Regions from separate parts of the Xanthomonas euroxanthea genome, predicted to be linked through region 3. Evidence: predicted binding sites of a transcription regulator. Region 3 holds the regulator's gene; each other region holds the start of a gene.
What was found. The regulator FliA, encoded in region 3, starts transcription of late flagellar genes. The targets are predictions, from matches to a motif close to TAAAGTTTNNCNNNCNNNGGCCGATAA.
Positions count from the first base shown of each region.

Region 1: H7A86_RS01790 (HD-GYP domain-containing protein) is a predicted target of FliA. The motif match lies at 2,976-3,002, and genes of this name have one in related genera.
Region 2: H7A86_RS15455 (methyl-accepting chemotaxis protein) is a predicted target of FliA. The motif match lies at 2,530-2,556, and genes of this name have one in related genera.
Region 4: H7A86_RS10725 (methyl-accepting chemotaxis protein) is a predicted target of FliA. The motif match lies at 1,745-1,771, and genes of this name have one in related genera.

Region 1 covers NZ_LR861803.1:420,693-425,303, reverse strand. The annotation lists gene H7A86_RS01800 (SphA family protein) at 1-483, opposite strand, end outside; gene H7A86_RS01795 (MarR family winged helix-turn-helix transcriptional regulator) at 605-1,081, opposite strand; gene H7A86_RS01790 (HD-GYP domain-containing protein) at 1,668-2,912, opposite strand; gene H7A86_RS01785 (MFS transporter) at 3,050-4,357, opposite strand.
Region 2 covers NZ_LR861803.1:3,689,494-3,694,104, forward strand. The annotation lists gene H7A86_RS15450 (glucose/quinate/shikimate family membrane-bound PQQ-dependent dehydrogenase) at 1-1,929, shown strand, start outside; gene H7A86_RS15455 (methyl-accepting chemotaxis protein) at 2,623-4,491, shown strand.
Region 3 covers NZ_LR861803.1:2,368,403-2,373,013, forward strand. The annotation lists gene H7A86_RS10040 (chemotaxis protein CheA) at 1-807, opposite strand, end outside; gene H7A86_RS10045 (protein phosphatase CheZ) at 810-1,436, opposite strand; gene cheY (chemotaxis response regulator CheY) at 1,436-1,828, opposite strand; gene H7A86_RS10055 (RNA polymerase sigma factor FliA) at 1,864-2,631, opposite strand; gene H7A86_RS10060 (MinD/ParA family protein) at 2,628-3,512, opposite strand; gene flhF (flagellar biosynthesis GTPase FlhF) at 3,499-4,611, opposite strand, start outside.
Region 4 covers NZ_LR861803.1:2,535,761-2,540,371, reverse strand. The annotation lists gene H7A86_RS10740 (MFS transporter) at 1-3, opposite strand, end outside; gene H7A86_RS10735 (hypothetical protein) at 54-329, opposite strand; gene H7A86_RS10730 (LysR family transcriptional regulator) at 540-1,481, shown strand; gene H7A86_RS10725 (methyl-accepting chemotaxis protein) at 1,847-4,108, shown strand; gene H7A86_RS10720 (Gfo/Idh/MocA family protein) at 4,232-4,611, opposite strand, start outside.

The sequences.
Region 1 (4,611 bases), 1.9 Mb from region 3:
GGGGCCAAAGGTCAGGTCACCCACACCGGCGCCGTTGTCGCGCAAGCTGGCAATGCTGTTGCGCCCGAACGAGGCATCCAGGTTGATCAGCGGAAGCAGCGTGTTGATGCCAACCGCGCCGCCAAAGAGCTTGTACGGCGTGACATAGGCGACCTGGGTCAGCAGCAGGGTCGAATCGATGCGCGGGCGATCGAACACCGGCACGTCGTTGCCGCGGGAATCCTTGATCGCATCCAGTGAGCTCTGACGCAGATAGGTGATCACCGCCCAGCCGGGCGTGGTGCGGGTGAAGCCGTCCAGGTAGCTGGTACCGCCGGTATTGATGCCGTTGGTCAGCGTCGTACTCTGCGGCAGGTTCTGCGCCCCGGCGGTGCCGGCAGCAAGCAGCGCCACCATGGCAAGCGCTGCGCGGCGCAGCCCCGACGCGCGGGAAGACAACCCAGACAGGACCGATCGATAGTTCACTGCAAACATCTCCAGCACGGGGAGGGACAGCGGACACTGCGGCGGAACAACGGTCAGGCAGGCGCGATCGACACGCCGGCGACGGCGCGTGCAAAGGCCAGGTGGAAAGCGGGCCGTGCGCCTGCACGGCAGCTGCGGATCAGGCGGTGTCCAGACGGTCCAGCCGGTCGAGCGCGCGCAGCAACGGCGCCTCGCTGCTGCCAAGCACCACGCTGAGTTGCTGTTCCATCCGCAGCACTTCGGCCTCGGCGGCGCTCAGCAGGGTCACACCGGCGGTGGTCAGCGACAGGTGCTGCATGCGTCGGTCCTGGCGTCCCCGCACCTGCCGCAGCAGGCGGCGCTTGACCAGGCGTGCCACCACGATCGCCAGGTTGGGCGCCGACACGTGCAGCACATCGCCGATCTGGCGTTGGTTGATGCCCGGGTTGCCATCCACCAGCATCAGCAGCGAGAAGTCCACCGGCTTGAGATCGAACGCTGCCACGCAGTCCTGAAACATCCGCCGCACCAGCAACTCGGTGCGGGTGATGCGGTAGCCCAGCAGCCGCAGCAGGCGCGCCTGATCCACCGTGGTGACGGCATCCGGCGGCAGGGCGGCATTGGCAGTGACGGACATGACGGTTCTCGCAGCGAAGACGACGGGCGGACCGGTGCGCGCAACGCACACCGCCCGCAACGCCGGTCCGCGGCGTGAGCTGCATTGTAGACGCGCTCAGGCATGCCGAGGGGGGCTTGGCCACGTCGTGCAGGCGAGCCACAGCATGCAGGTGCCAGTCCAGCGCCAGCACAGGGCGGCCGTCTGCGGCGGCAGGCAGGTGTGGGAAGCGACGGTCATCCAGGCACGGCTGAGACATGGGTTCCAGGTCGGCAAGTGATTGCGTTCCGTAATAGTTATGGATCATAACTACATTGCCAAGCTGCAGCGCAGCATGGTCGCGCTCGCCAGGCTGACCAATGCGCCTGGTGGTGGTGCGGCAACCGGCTTGCGGCCGGCGCGCCGGGCACGGGTGCGTGCGGTCCACCGGGCCTGGCAGCGGTGGCGGCAAGCACGAGGACAACGCAGCGGTTGTCACCACGCGACGCTTGCGCATCCAGCCCAATCACCCAGCGGGATTCCTCAACTGGCGTGGCGCTCGCTCGATGCATCTGCGTGCCAGCTAGGCCAACTGCTAACTGGTGGCCTACGGGTTACGAATTACCGATTACGGCAACCATAGCTTCTCGAGGTCGCGGAAGCCCCAGTCGGTGGGGCTTTCCATCTGTGCGATGCGGTCCTGGCAATCCGGCCGCGACAGATCGATGTCCTGCACCAGCACATGGCTGCGCAACTTGGCCGAATAGAACACGCGGACCTTGGGCTTGAGCAGCGCATCGGCGGTCTGCTCGATCACCACCGCCAGTTTCTGCGACTCCAGCCGCACCAGCGAGCCGACCGGATAAATCCCCAGCCGGCGCACGAAGGCCTGGAACACCACCGGGTCGAAATGCCCCTGCCACGACGCCATGCGCTTGAGCGATTCGGCCGGATCCCAGCCGCGCTTGTAGGGGCGGTCGGAGCTGATGGCGTCGTACACATCGCACACCGCACCCATCCGCGACATCAGCGCGATGTTCTCGCCCACCAGCCGATTCGGGTAGCCGCTGCCGTCCATTTTCTCGTGATGGTGCAGCGCGATCTCCAGCACCACCGCGTTCTGCACGCCGCCGGCCACCAGCAGGCGATGGCCATCCAGCGGATGCTGGCGCATGACCTCCATTTCGTCGTCGGTGAGCTTGCCCGGCTTGTTGAGGATGTCCAGCGGCGTCACCGCCTTGCCCATGTCGTGCAGCAGGCCGCCCATGGCCGCCTCGACGACCTGCCCTTCGGGCAAGCCGAGCTGGCGCGCCAGCCCGCTCATCAGGCCGGCCACCGCCATCGAATGCAGATAGGTGTAGTCGTCGGCGGTCTTGAGCCTCGCTACGCTGATCAGGGCCTGCGGATGCCGCAGGACCGACTCGTTGATGGCTTCCACCAGCGGCATCGCCGCCTCGGTGTCGACGGTACGTCCAAGCCGCACATCGCGGAACATCGCCTCGACCGTGTCGCGCCCGTCTTCGAAGATCTTGCGTGCGCGCACCACTTCGGACTCGATGCCGACCTGCGCGGTGACGCTGTTGGTGCGCGCGGTGCGCGTGGCGGTGGGCGGTTCGGGCGTCGGTGATGGTGATGGTGATGGTGCCGCCGGCTCGGGCTCCGGACTGGTTGCGTCCGGCGCCGCCGTTTCCAGATCCAGGCCACGCGCGGTATCGATTACCAGTTGCTCGATCCGGCTGCCATGGATCTTCTCCACGTCATCCGAATCGACCAGGAACGAGGTCTTCCAGAACGGATGGTGCACCCACGCGCCCAGCAGCTTGTAGACATACATGCCGGGGCGGAGTTGATCGGAGTCGATGGTTCTGAGCATGCCGGCGCTGATCTGCAAATGGTCCGCGGAAGAGCCCGCCACAACGATGGAGGGTCTGTCGGGGTATCGGCAGTGCGCAGCATTTCTTTGGCCCGGTCGACCTCGCTCGGCTGCGTGACAACCGCCAGCCGGGCAGTTCAGCGCGCCGGCAGGCGCATGCCCAGCACGGCGATGGCCGCAAGCAGCAACGGCACGCTGCAGGCCAGGTACAGGGCCGCCGGCGACCAGCCCGCGTCCACCAGCAGGCCCACGCACAGCGGCGAGGCGATCGCGCCGAAGCGGCCCACCCCGATCGCCCAGCCCATGCCGGTGGAACGCACCGCCGCCGTGAAGACCACCGGCGCCACCGCATACAGCCCGGCGATGGCGGCAAACAGCGCCGCGCCGCTCAGCACCGCCGTGGCAAACGCCCAGCTCAGCACGGTGTTGTAGAGGCCAAAGGCCAGCAGCGCCAGCGCCGAGATCCCCAGCGCGCCGGCGGTCAGCCGCGACAGGCGCGCACGTGCGGCCAATGCGCTGAAGACCGCCCCGCCGGCAATGCCGCCCAGATTCAACAAGACACCACCGGTTACACCCTGCGCCGCCGACAAGCCGGCCACGACCAGCAGCTTCGGGGTCCAGCTGAGTACGAAATAGAACGCGAACATCAGCAGAAAGAACGCCAGCGCGATCAACAGCGACTGCCGCCGCAATGCCGGTACGAACAGGGCCGCATAGCCCTGCGCCCGATTGGGAATCTGCGGCGGTGACGGCAGTACCGCATGCGGCGGCATGCCCATGCGTGCGAGCACCGCATTGAAGCGTGCGGCTGCACCGGGCGGGCGCCGCGCGATCAAAAAATCCAGCGACTCGGGCAAAAACGCCAGCACCAAGGGCACGCACAGCAGCGACCCGAGCGCACCGAGCACAAACACCGCGTGCCAGGACCATTGCTGCAACAGCAACGCCGCGATTGCGCCGCCCAGCGTCGCGCCGATCGGGTAACCGGTGGCCTGCAGCGCCAATGCCGTGCTGCGCCACCGGGCGGTGGAATACTCGGCAGCGATGACCGCAACGCAGGCCAGCATGCCGCCGATGCCGATGCCGGTGAACGCACGCAACGCGCCGAGTTGCCACACGCCGGTGGCCAGCGCCGAGGCGCCCATGCCCACGGTCAGTATCGCCAGGCAGGCCAGGATCGTCGCGCGCCGCCCGATGCGATCGGCCAGCGGCGCCAGCAGCAACGAACCCGCCGCCATGCCAACCAATCCGGCACTGAACAAGGCCCCGAGCAGCTTGCCCGACAACTGCCATTGCGCCGACACATGTGGGGCGGTGAAGGCCATCGCCATCACATCGAAACCATCGAGCATGGTCAGCAACACGCACACCGCCACCGCCCTCCACTGGAACGGCGTCATGCGTTCCAGTACGAAGGGTGCAGGTGTCACGGCGCTCGGGGTCATCGGGTGATCCTGGTGTAGGAATGGCAGGTGCGTTGGCAGCTGCATGCGTGGCCATGCGAGCGTGCAGCGGCAGCACGACGAAGACGCGAGCAAGCCTCGAAGCAGCAGCGGCACTCGACAATGCATCGGCACTGCAACGCAGCACGAGCGCCGCGTTGCAAAACGCCATCGGCACGCTAGGCCGATCGCAGGGGACGTTCAATACACCCGCACGCACTGGTGTGCGCTTATCGAACAGGCTGGCAGAGCGCTTC
Region 2 (4,611 bases), 1.3 Mb from region 3:
GCCAGCAACTGGACCGCGTATGCCGGCTCCAACCTGTCCAACCATTACACCCCCGGCGCGCAGATCACCCCGGAAAACGCCAAGGATCTGAAGGTGGCCTGGGAGTTCCATACCGGCGACCTGAAGCCGGCCGGCTCCAAGCTGGGCTATGCCTTCCAGAACACCCCGCTCAAGGTCGGCGACCTGCTCTACATCTGCACTCCGACCCAGAAAGTGATCGCGGTGGAAGCGGCCAACGGCAAGGAGCGCTGGCGCTTCGATCCGCAGACCAATCCGAAGGCGATGGCCGGCGTTGCCGCCACCACCTGCCGCGGCGTGTCGTACTACCAGGCGCCGCAAGGCACCGCCGAGTGCCCGACGCGGATCTTCTGGCCGATGGTCGATGGCCGCCTTGGCGCGCTGGACGCGCAGACCGGCAAGCTGTGCACCAGCTTCGGCACCAACGGCTTTGTCGATCTCAACGCCGGCACCGGCAACACCAAGCCGGGCTTCGTCGGCCCGACCTCCCCGCCGGTGGTGATGCGCGGCGTGGTGATCCAGCCCACCGGCCAGGTCCGCGACGGCCAGGAAGGCGATGCGCCGTCGGGCGTGGTGCGCGGCTTCGATGCGCTCACCGGCCAGCTGCGCTGGGCCTGGGACCTGGGCAACCCGGCGATTACCGCCGAGCCGCCGGCCGGGCAGACCTACACCCGTTCGACCCCGAACGTGTGGTCGCTGATGTCCGCCGACGACGAGCTGGGCCTGGTCTATCTGCCGACCGGCAATGCCTCGGGTGATTTCTTCGGCAAGGGCCGCACCCCGCAGGATGAGGAATACACCGCTTCGCTGGTTGCCGTGGATGCGGCCACCGGCAAGGAGCGTTGGCACTTCCGCACCGTCAACCACGACCTGTGGGATTACGACATCGGCCCGCAGCCGAACCTGGTCGATTGGCCGGTGGCCGGTGGCGGTACCCGCCCGGCGGTGATCCAGGCCACCAAGTCCGGCCAGGTGTTCGTGCTGGACCGCGCCACCGGTGCACCGCTCATGCCGGTCAAGCAGATCGCCGTGCCGCAGGGCACCGATCACGGCGACTGGACCGCGGCCACGCAGCCGATCTCGCCGGGCATGCCCAATACCGTGGGCGCGCCGAGCCGTGACTACGAAACCATTATCGAATCCGATGCCTGGGGCATGACCCCGTTCGACCAGCTGGCCTGCCGCATCCAGTTCAAGCAGCTGCGCTACGAAGGCATGTTCACCCCGCCGACCCTGCAAGGCTCGCTGGCCTTCACCGGCAACCACGGCGGCATCAACTGGGGCGGCGTCTCGGTCGATCTGCAGCGCGGCATCATGGTGATGAACAGCAATCGCCTGCCCTACACCCTGCAGGTCTACACCCGCGAGAAGATGAATGAGCTGGGCGTGGTATCGGTGTTCGACGGCAAGAGCAAGACGCCCGGCTACATGGCGCAGAAGGGTCTGGCCTACGGCGCCCGCAAGGAGCCGTGGATGTCGCCGCTCAACACGCCGTGCGTGGCACCGCCGTGGGGCTACATCTCCGGCGTGGACCTGCGCACCCAGCAGGTGATCTGGCGCCGTCCGCTGGGCACCGGTTACGACCAGGGCCCGATGGGCATCCCGTCCAAGACCAAGTTCGAGATCGGCACGCCCAACAACAGCGGCTCGCTGGCCACCGCCGGCGGCGTGACCTTCATCGGCGCGTCCCTGGATGATTTCATGCGCGGCTTCGACACCCGCACCGGCAAGCAGGTCTGGGAGACCCGCGTGCCGGCTGGCCCGCAGGCCGCGCCGCTGAGCTACACCATCGACGGCAAGCAGTACATCGTGGCCGCAGTGGGCGGACACGACCGCATGGAAACCAAGTCGGGCGACAGCGTGATCGCCTGGGCGCTGCCGGACGAGGCAGGCGCCAAGCCGGCGAAGTAAGCCGGTGTAGCGTCAGCTAGTTAGGTATCGATAGACCGGCCATCGTGAGATGGCCGGTTTTTTTTTGGGGATTGGGGAATCGGGAATCGGGAATCGGGAAAAGCGTCTTCCTGTCGCTGTTTGGGCTGGGCTGGGCCTGTGGGTCGCCTGATTCCCCGATTCTCCATTCCGCTCTTCGATGTCTATTCGTGGCGTTTCGCTGATCTGGGTCTGTAGGGCATCCGACTCCCTATTTCCCGATTCCCGATTCCCTATTCCCGATTCCCTATTCCCGATTCCCTATTCCCGATTCCCGATTCCCGATTCCCGATTCCCGATTCTCCATTCCCGGTTCCCGCGCCTTGATGTGTATTCGTGGCGTGGCGCTGCGGCCAGTCTTGGTCACAGGCACGCGATCAAATGGCGTGGAGTCCAGGTCTACGAAGTGTTGACGGCAGCCATCAATATTTCACGTTGAATTTACAATTTGGAGGCAGGTGTCTAGTGACACCTCACGGCTCTGCGGTGTACCGGGCGGCACTGAAACCGCTTCCAAATCAACTACATCGGGGTTTTCAGGGGTACGGCCGACAGATTCCGACAAACGGCAATTTCACGCCGTCATGATTCGGGCTCGTCCGCCGATACCCCATAGCAGCCCATGCAGTGCAGGACAGCGCTCCTCACTCCGAATCACTCCGTTGGACTCAGCCTATGTCGCCCTCATTCGATGCCACTGCCGTCTCCCGCCCGCCTTCCGGCCGGAGCCTCGCGCGTCTCACCAGGGCCACATGGCTGCCTGCCGCTGCACAGATCGGGCTGCTGGCCTTGCTCACGCTCTACGCCGCAACGCTGCTGCCCGGCGGCGCCTGGGCCGGGTTGGCGCGCCTGCTGCCGGCGCTGCTGGTGCTGGGCGCGGCAAGTGCGGGGTTGTGGTGGTGGTCGCGCCGCCGCAACGTCGCGCAACTGGAACAGGCCGTCGGCACGGTGACGGCCATCGGTGACGGGCACTTCCAGCGCCTGGACCTGCGCAACGCCGCCGGCGAGCTCGCGCCGTTGCTGCATGCGCTGCAGGCAACCCAGGACAGGCTGGCCATCCGCCTGGATGTGATGGAACAGGGCCTGCGCCACGGCCAGTTCGTGATCAAGGCGCTGGACGACCTGGACACCATGATCCGCATCGCCGACGACGATGGCCAGGTGCTGTTTGCCAACCGCAAGCTGCTGGCGATGCTCAAGCTGATCGAGCCGGATGTGCAGAGCTTCCGCCCCGGCTTCCATGCCGAAGGGTTCGTCGGCGGCAGCATCGGCGACATCTATCCCGACAGCCAGGCCGCGATCGACCGCATGCGTGCATTGACCGCCTCCAAGGCGGTGCGCGCGCCGTTCTTCGGCCGCCAGATCGACTTCGTCTACAGCCCGATCATCGCCGCCGATGGCGCCAGGCTGGGCACCATCGCACAGTGGGTGGACGTCACCGCGCAGGTCGACGCCGAGCAGACGCTGATCCAGATCATCGATGCCGCCGCGGCCGGCGATTTCAGCCGGCGCATGCAGATCGACGGCATGGACGGCGTACTGCTGTCGCTGGCCCAGGGCATCAACCGCATCTACGACTCGGTGGAAACCCACCTGGCCGCGTTGGCGCGCGTGATCGGTGCCCTGGCCGACGGCGACCTCACCCAGCGCGTGGACGGCGATGCGCACGGCATCTTTGCGCGCCTGCGCGACGACACCAACCAGACCGTGACCCGTCTGACCGAGATCATCGGCGGTATCCAGATCGCATCGGACACGATCCGCCGCGCGGCGATGGAAATCGCCGCCGGCAACACCGACCTGTCCGAGCGCACCGAGCAGCAGGCCGCCAATCTGGAAGAAACCGCCAGCTCCATGGAGGAACTCACCTCCACCGTGAAGCAGAACGCCGACAGCGCGCTGCAGGCCAACCGGCTGGTGGTGGGCACCGGCGAAGTGGCGCAGAACGGCGGCCAGGTGATGGACGCTGTGGTGTCCACCATGGGCCAGATCAGCACCGCCTCGCGCAAGATCGGCGAGATCATCGGCGTCATCGACGGCATCGCCTTCCAGACCAATATCCTGGCGCTCAATGCCGCAGTGGAAGCCGCCCGCGCTGGCGAGCAGGGCCGCGGCTTTGCGGTGGTCGCCTCGGAGGTGCGCGCCCTGGCGCGGCGCTCGGCCGATGCGGCCAAGGAGATCAAGACGCTGATCGCCGACTCCACCGACAAGGTCGAACTCGGCTCGGGCCTGGTGCACCGCGCCGGGGCGACCATGCGCGAGATCGTCGGCTCGGTCAAACACGTCACCGACATCATGAGCGAGATCACCGCCGCCAGCGCCGAGCAATCCAGCGGCATCGAACAGGTCAACCGCACCGTCGCGCAACTGGACGAAGTCACCCAGCGCAACGCCGCATTGGTGGAAGAAGCCACCGCCGCCGCGCGCAGTCTGGAAGAACAGGCCGTGGACCTGGCCGATGCGGTGTCGATCTTCCGCCTGCAGCCTGCGCACGGCGGCACCCCGAAGGTAGTGCGCGCAGATTTCGGAAACGCCGCAGCGTAAGCCGCCGTCACCCAGAGCGCAGAATCACCGTAGGAGCGCACCTGGGCGCGATGAGGCTTTCCCGGTAACGCCCCATCGCGCCCAGGTGCGCTCCTACACCTGTCTGCCATCCCATCCAGC
Region 3 (4,611 bases):
GCGGTCCAGTTCCGTCTCGGCGCCGATCAGCTCCAGCTCCACTTCCTTGGACAGGGTGCGCGCGACATCGCGGGCCACCTTGGGAAAGCGCGAGAACACCTTGCTGACCGGTTGCATGCGGGTGCGCATCACCGCGGTCTGCAGGCGTGCGGTGGCGATGTCCAGCGTGCTGACCGCGCGGTCGAGTTCCTCGTCGCGCAGGCGGGTGCGCAGGGTCTTGAGGCGATTGCGCGACAGCACCAGTTCGCCGATCAGGTTGACGATGGCATCCAGGCGCTTGGTGTCCACGCGCACGGTCTGCTCGGCGTCGGCTCCCTTGGCCGCCGCCTTGGGCGCGGCCTTGGCGCCGGGCGCAGCGGCGCCATGTGCGTCGTCGGGTGCGGGCGCTGCGGCGGCGGCCTTGGGCGCGGCCTTGACCGCCGGCGGGCCGCTCTTGGCATCGAACTGCGCAATCAGCGAGGCCGGTGCATGCGGCACGGCTTCGCCCGAGCCCATTGCATCCAGCATGGCCTGCAGGTAATCCAGCGACTGCTGCGCGGCATCGAAGTGATGCGCCTGCAACACCGCCTGGCCGGAGCGCGCCATGCCCAGGGTTTCCTCGGCGGCGTGGCAGAGCTCGACCATCGGCTTGATCGCCAGAAAGCCGGCGCCGCCCTTGAGCGTGTGGAAGCCGCGGAACACCGCGTTCAGCTGGTCGGCTTCGTCAGGTGCCTGTTCCAGCGACACCAGCTGTTCGCCGAGGCGGTCCAGGATTTCCTGGGCCTCGACGATGAAATCGGCAGCAATATCGTCTGGAACAGCACTCATGGTTACAACCCCAATCCGGACAGCAGGTCATCGGCGTCGTCCTGCGACACCGCGTGACGGTCCAGGCCCTTGACTGCAGGACCGGCAAGACCGCCGTCGTCTTTCTTCGGCTCTGGATTCTTCGGCGGCAGGCCGAGCGCACCGAAGCCCTCGTGCACGCGCCGGACGATGCCGGCCACGCGACGGATGATCTGCCCGCTCAGGTCCTGGTAGCTCTGCGCCAGCGACAGCTCGGTCAGGTTGTGGCGCATCTTGTCCATCAGCGCGCCCTGGTCCTGATTGAGCCCACCGTCGCGTAGCTGGTTGGCCAGCTCACGGCATTCCTCGACCAGATCCAGCGTGCGATGGCTGGCCTTCTCGGTCATCTCCACCACGTGGTCCAGGCGCGAACACGCATCGTCCAGCTCGCCGGCTTCCTCGGGCACGGTGGGCAACTCGCCCAGCGCCTGGCCGAGTTCGCGCGCAAGCCGGCTCAGGCCCTGCATCATCGGGCGCGTGCGCAGGGCGGCGAGGTGGTCGACCTCGCGCTTCCACGCAGCTTCGTCACCGCTTTCCAGTGCATCGAGCGCGCCCTGCAGGCGGTCGATCAACGCGGCGCGTTCGGCATTGGTGTCCACGGTGGCGTTCATCAGGCGGTCGCCGCCAGACGTTCGAACACCTTGCCCAGCTTCTCTTCCAGCGTCTGCGCGGTGAACGGCTTGATGATGTAGCCGTTCACGCCGCACTGGGCCGCTTCGATGATCTGCTCGCGCTTGGCTTCGGCGGTCACCATCATCACCGGCAGGTGCTTGAGCTTGGCGTCGGCGCGGATGTTGCGCAGCAGGTCGATGCCGGTCATGCCGGGCATGTTCCAGTCGGTGACCACGAAATCGAACGGGCCAGCCCGCAACGCCGCCAATGCGCTGTTGCCGTCTTCGGCCTCTGCGGTATTGGTGAAGCCAAGATCGCCCAACAGATTCTTGACGATGCGCCGCATCGTCGAGAAGTCGTCCACGATCAAAATCCGCATGTTCTTGTTCACATCAAGCTCCTAACACTAAAAAATACGCGAAAAAATCATTCGTCAATTTCGACACCGGCATCGGCCAGTTCGAAGACCTTGAGGCGGCCGCGCAGACGCACCACCGCCTGGCCATGGATCTGGCACACGCGCGATTCGCTGACACCGAGCACGGCGCCGATTTCTTTCAGGTTCAATTCCTGTTCGTAGTACAGCGACAGCACCAGCTGCTCGCGCTCGGGCAACTGGCCGATGGCCTTGCCCAGCTCGCGGCCGAACTCGCCGCGCTCCATCATCTGCTGCGGATTGGGGCCACCCTTGGCGGTGGTGTCCAGCTCGCCGTGATCCTCGATCCGCGACTCCAGGCTCAGCACCTGGCCGCGGGCGGCATCTTCCATCAGACGCAGGTAGTCCGGCAGCGGCATCTCCATCGCGGCGGCCACTTCGGTGGCGGCGGCTGCGCGGCCGGTGTGCTGCTCAATCTTGCGCACGGCCGCGGCGGCATCGCGTGCGCGTCGGTGCACCGAGCGCGGCACCCAGTCGCCACGGCGGATCTCGTCGATCATCGAGCCGCGGATGCGGATCGAGGCATAGGTCTCGAACGAGGCGCCCTGCTCGGAATCGTAACTGCGCGAGGCTTCGATCAGGCCGATCATGCCGGCCTGGATCAGGTCGTCCACTTCCACGCTCGCCGGCAGGCGCGCGGCCAGATGGTGGGCGATGCGGCGCACCAGGTCGGCGTGCTGGGTGACGATGTCATTGGCGTTGTTGCGCTGCACGGCACGGTACTGCGCGGTGGCCGTGGTTGCGGTAGCGGTGCTCATGCGGCCACTCCCCGTTGGATGATGCGTTCGACGAAGAATTCGACGTTGCCGCGGGACACGGTCGGGGCCTGCCAGCGCGAGGTACGGCGAGCGATTTCTGCAATGGCCTGCGCCGACGGACTGGCGGGGTAGGCCTTGATGACCGGTTGCTGGCGCTGTACCGACAGGCGCAACCAGTCGTCCTGCGGCACGTGGCCGAGGTAGTTCAGCGACACGTCGCCGAGGAATTTTTCGCAGACCCGCGACAGCTTGTCGTACAGCAGGCGGCCTTCGTTGGGGTCGCGCACCATGTTGGCGATGATCTGCAGGCGGTCCACGCCGCGTTCGCGCGAGAGCACCTTGATCAGCGCGTAGGCGTCGGTGATCGAGGCCGGCTCGTCGCAGACCACCACCACGGTGTCCTGGGCGGCCTGGCAGAAGGTCAGCACGCTGTCGGTGATGCCGGCGGCGGTGTCGATGACCATCACGTCCAGGTCGCGTTCCAGTTCGGAGAACACGTTGACCAGGCCGATGTGCTGGGCCGGGGCCAGTTCGGCCATGTGGCGGCGACCGGAGGCGGCCGGGACCACCAGCACGCCGCCGGGACCTTCGATGATCACCTCGTCCAGCGTGCAGCGGCCGGCGATCAGGTCGGCCAGGGTGTACTTGGGCGACAGGCCCAGCACCACGTCCAGGTTGGCCAGGCCCAGGTCGGCGTCCAGCAGCAGGGTGCGCTTGCCCATGTCGGCCAGCGCCACGGCCAGGTTGGCGGAGATGTTGGTTTTGCCCACGCCGCCCTTGCCACCGGTCACGGCAATGGTGCGCACCGGGCCCAAAGGCTCGGGACGGGTCGCCGACAGGGGGAAGGCGTTGGTCAGCTTGGCGTATTCACGCGACTGCATGGTTGTGCTCCGGAGTACAGGGCTTATCGGCAGCGCGCCGCAAATCTTCAAGGCGAAGAACGAGACTGGCGGCATTGGCGCGGTGCAGGTCGTCGGGGACCCGCTGTCCGTCAGTCACCCAGGTGATGGGCATTTGGTGATCGACGACGACCGACAGCGCACTACCGAAGCGGCCGGTCTCGTCAAGTTTGGTCAGCACCACGCCCTGGGGCTTGGCGTGGGCGAAGCGGCGCACGACCTCGTCGAGGTCGGAAAAGTGCGCGTTGGCAGGCAGCACCAGCAGCGAGGTGACCTGGTGCGCGGCGCGCAGCCAGTTCAGCTGGGCGGCCAGGGCGCGGTCGCGCTGGCCCATGCCGGCGGTGTCGATCAGCACCAGCTTGTAGTCGCGCAGGCGCTCGAGCAGTTCCAGCAGGCTCTCGGCGCTGTCGGCCTCGTGCACGGCGATGCCGAGCTGACGGCCGTAGCTGTGCAGCTGCTCGCGGCCGCCGACGCGCTGGGTGTCGGTGGTGACCAGGGCCACGTCGCGCGGGGCGTGCTGGGCGGCGAAGCGCTGCGCCAGCTTGGCGATGGTGGTGGTCTTGCCGGCACCGGTCGGGCCGACCAGGGCGATCACGCCGCCGCGTTCCAGCGGGTCGACCGGGGCCACCGGCAGGCGCTTGGACAGCAGGCCCAGCATCAGCCCGCGGCCGCGGTGCAATTCGGTATCGGCCGGGATCTGCAGCGCCACATCGCGGATCAGGCCGGCGTCGAAGCCATAGTCGTCCATCAGCTCCAGGGCCTGCGCACGCACCGGTGAGCCGCGCAGGCGCTCGTCGGTGAGGCGGTTCATCTCGCGCTCGATCATCTGCCGCATCAGCGCCAGCTCGCCGCGCAACTGCTTGAGTTCTTCGTCGTTCTGCGGCGCCGGGACGGCGGCGGCCGGCACCGCGGCCAGCGCCGGCGGGGCGGCCACCAGCGGCGGCAACGCGGCCGGCGGCAGGATCTGCGGCAGCGCGTCCAGGTCGAAGTCGGCGTCGTCGGCCAGCGCGTCTTCGTCCTGGTCGTAGCCGGCCTGCACAGGGGCGGCGGCGGCGGCCATGATCGGCGTCGGCGCCTGCAC
Region 4 (4,611 bases), 170 kb from region 3:
CATGGCCAGTGCCAGCAGCGATGCCAGCGGCAGGCGGTCGTTGCGAGACGACCTCACTGCCCTGCTCCCACTGCCGCATATACCGCATCACTCAGATCGGTGACGAAGCGGCCCGACATGCCTTCGTAGAGATTGGTGAAGGCGACCACGCTCAATCCTGCCGCCCGGTCCACGCACCAGGAATGACCAAATGCTCCTTCACACCGCCAGCTACCTGCGGACTCGGGCGACGCGGCAAGCACAGGGTCACGCAAGACCGAGAAGCCCAGTCCAAAGCCAACGCCTGGTAGATCCGGCAGTGCAGCGCCATCTGTCTGATCGCGTGCCATCTCACCGCTCCGACCAGGCGCTGAGCGTCCAGTGCCTGTTGCACGACAGCTTCGATGCGAATGGATGACACGGCAGCGCCGAGGTCCGGATACCGTGGAGATGGGGGGAGTGGTCATGAGGAAACGGGTTGTCAGTGACGGGTGCGTGCAGGTTAGACAGCCCTTGATTGCAGAAAAACTGGGGTAGAGTTCCTGAGTGTACGGACGTGGATGTCCGTAATCAGGAATGCAGTGGAAAGTCTCAGCGGATTCGTGGTGTTCGTGCAGGTCGCCGAAACGCGTAGCTTCGTGGCGGCGGGCCGGCTATTGGGCGTCTCCGCCTCGGCGGTCGGCAAGCGCGTGGTGCGGCTGGAGGACAAGCTCGGCGTACGTCTGTTCCATCGCAGCACGCGCAGCGTCACGCTGACCGCCGAAGGCGCGCTGTTTCTGGAGCGCAGCCGCCGCATCCTTGCCGAGATCGAGGCTGCGGAGCTGGAACTGTCGCAGGCGGTCGCGACACCGCGCGGGCGCCTGCGCGTCAGCCTGCCGCTGGTCAGTTCGCTGATGCTGCCGGTGCTCGCTGAATTCATGCGGCAGTATCCCGAGATCGAACTGGACCTGGATTTCAGCGAACGGATGGTGGACGTGATCGAAGACGGCTTCGATGCGGTGGTGCGCACCGGCGAGCCGAGTGATTCGCGTCTGTCGGCCAGGCGCCTTGGCCGCTTCCAGATGATGTTGGTCGCCTCACCCGATTATCTCGCACAGCGCGGGATGCCACGTCTGCCAGGCGATCTGCTGCAGCATGCCTGCCTGCACTACCGCTCCCCGAACTCGGGAAAGCTGGAAACCTGGCCGCTGCGCCTGCGACGGCATGACACCGAGCTGGTGCTGCCCACTGCGATGATCTGCAACAACATCGAAACGCGCGTGCATTTCGCAGCACTGGGGCTGGGGATCGCCTGCCTGCCGGACTTTGCTATCGGCGATCTGCTTGCAGACGGACGCCTGCTGCCAGTGCTGGCGGATCACGTCGAGCGGACCGGCGTATTCAACGTGCTGTGGCCCGCAAGCAAGCATCCATCGCCGAAGGTACGCGCGTTTGTCGACTTTCTCAGTGCCCGCGTGTTCCCCAACGACACAGGCAAGCCGCGCAAGCGAGCCAGGCGATGAGGCGGCACGATTCGCGGCGTATCGGTACTGCAACGTGGCTCGCTCTGCACGCGGTACAAAGCGCTTTGAAGCAGACGACGCGATCTCCCGCACAGGGCTGTCTGCCGTGGTAGTCGTCTGATAAGACTACACAGAAGACAGAGCGCGGTATCGAGGCAAGCAACGTCAGCATTGTCATCTGGATATTCGCGGCGCCGCCAGTCGGTTTTTCCCTGACCTGCTTGAACGAAAATATCAGCTAAATGCGGGCTGGAGCGGAGGGTTTAAGTTTGCCTTTGTCGCGTCGTTATCACGTTGCCGAGGCATTCACGCGAACATCACGCGGTGCCGGCCGGTGCCACCCACTGGACATCAGGACGACCCGCATGACTGCTTATTTGCAACGCTATAACGTCGGCCGCCGTCTCGGCATCGCCTTCGGTGCCCTGATCCTGCTGTCGAGCCTGCTGGTGGCAACCGGCCTGGTCACCCTGGCCAACGCAAGGCAGCAATTCGATTTCATCGTGCTCGACCGCATGGCCAAGATCCAGATCGGCAACGGCATGCTGGATGCCAACTCATCGATCCTGATTGCGCTTGGCACCTATGCCATGGCCACCAGCGATGAACTCAACAACGAAGCGCTCACCACCATCAAGGCGCAGCGCCAGCGCTACAACGAGTTGCGGGCCAAGCTCGATACGCTGCCCAGCTCCGAGGAAGGTCGCAAGATTCGCACCGAGATGGACGAACGACGCGCGATCTCGGGCAAGATCAACGATCAGGTCATGGCGCTGGCCGCGCAAAACGACAATGCGCCCGCGCAGGCCTTGCTGAGCGAAAAAGCGCGCCCGGCGACGATGGCATGGCAGGACAAGATCCGCGAGCTGGTGACGCGACAGGAAAGCCAGAGCCAGCAAGCCTACGCAGACGCCGTGGCGTCGATGAATCGCGGCAAGCTGCTGATCATCTGCGGTGGCATTGCCGTGGTGGTGATCAGCAGCCTGCTCGCCTGGCTCATCACCCGCAGCCTGACCCAGCCGCTGGCACGCGCAACCCGGGCCGCAGAGGCAATTGCCAACGGCCAGTTGGACAATGACGTGGACAGTGATGCCAGGGATGAAGCCGGCCGGCTGCTGCGCGCCATGCGTGGCATGCAGACGCAGCTGCAATCCTTGCTCAGCGCGCAGAGCGACATGGCCAGGCGCCACGATGATGGCCAGACCAGTTTCCGCATCGATGCCACGGCGTTTCCTGGCGACTACGGCCGCATGGCCGGTGACACCAATACGCTGGTGGCTTCGCACCTGGCGGTGCAGGCGAACCTGGCACGCATCATGGGGCGCTATGCGATCGGCGACCTCAGCGAGAGCATGGAGCGCCTGCCCGGCGAAAAAGCCGTGCTGACGCAGACCATGGACGAGGTGAAGGCCAACCTGTCTGCGATGAACCACGAGATCAAGCAGCTGGCGCAATCTGCGGCCAATGGCGACTTCAGCGCACGTGGCGATGCCGAGCGTTTTCAATACGATTTCCATGTGATGGTCGATAGCCTCAACCAGCTCATGGCCACTGCCGACGGCAACCTGCAATCGCTGTCGTCGCTGCTGCAATCCATCGCCGCAGGCGATCTCACCGCACGGATGACCGGTGACTTCAAGGGCGTGTTCGCGCAGATGCGTGACGACGCCAACGCCACTGCCGCGCAGCTGGCGGAGATTGTCGGCCGCATCCAGCACTCTGCCGTGTCGATCAATGCCGCCGCCAGCGAAATCGCCGCCGGCAATCAGGACCTGTCGCAGCGGACCGAGCAGCAGGCCGCAAACCTGGAAGAAACCGCCGCCTCGATGGAAGAGCTGACCTCCAACGTGCGCCAGAATGCCGAACACGCCCGCCAGGCCAATCAGCTGGCGATCGGTGCGGCGGGCGTGGCGTCGCAAGGCGGCGAGATCGTGAGCAAGGTCGTGGGGACCATGGCCGGTATCGAGGCCTCGTCCAGGAAGATTGCCGACATCATCTCCGTCATCGACGGCATCTCGTTCCAGACCAACATCCTGGCCCTGAATGCGGCGGTGGAAGCAGCACGTGCCGGCGAGCAAGGCCGCGGCTTTGCCGTGGTGGCATCGGAAGTGCGGACGCTGGCCCAGCGCTCCACCGCGGCGGCGAAGGAGATCAAGAGCCTGATCGACGATTCGGTCGAGCGGGTCGCCGAAGGCTCGACGCTGGTGCATACGGCGGGCTCCACGATGGCCGAGATCGTGGCCAGCGTGCAGCGTGTGACCGACATCATGGGCGAGATCTCCGCGGCATCGCAGGAGCAGTCGGCCGGCATCGAACAGGTCAACACCACCGTGACGCAAATGGACGAAACCACGCAGCAGAACGCCGCGCTGGTGGAAGAAGCCACCGCGGCGGCACGCTCGATGGAAGAACAGGCCGTGCAGCTGACCCAGGCAGTGTCGGTGTTCAAGATCAGCGACGACGGTACACGCACCACGCGTCCGGCAACGCCGGTTGCGACACCGCCCCGCGTGATTGCTGGCCGCCCCGCCGTTGCTGTCAAAAATCCGCTACGCCAGGCACCTGCAGTCAACCGGCCGGTGGCCGCAGGCGCTGCGCACGATGCAAACGACTGGCAGGAGTTCTGATCGCGCACGTTGCAAACGGCCCGGCTCGTCCGGGCCGTTTGCGTTTGGGGGATCGAACCTGCGGCCAACGCGCCAGGCGATGCAATCCAGACGTGAGGATGTGCCCAGGCAGAACGCTGCCTGTCATCCCAGCTGCGCGCGCGCCGCATCCAGGGTGGTCATGATCTGGATCACTTCGTCCAGTGGATGGAGCGGCGATTCCGTGCGCCCTTCCCCGATGTAACGCGCGGCGGCTGTCGCTTGCCACGACAGGCCTGCGTAGCCGGTGACGCCGGTTGGGTCCCTCCACACCGCCGGCGTGCTGGCGTGGTCGTTGCCGACCAGGCTCAGCGAAGTCGGGTTATGGAACTCGCCGGCAAGATCGATGCGGCCTCGGCCGCCGGTGACATAGGCGCTGGAGCTGCTGCGGGCCACGATGGAACTGATCAGGGTGGATTGCGCGGTGCCGCCATGCGACAGCACCATGGTCGAAAAGGCATCCACGCCGGTGTCGGTCAGCGCGC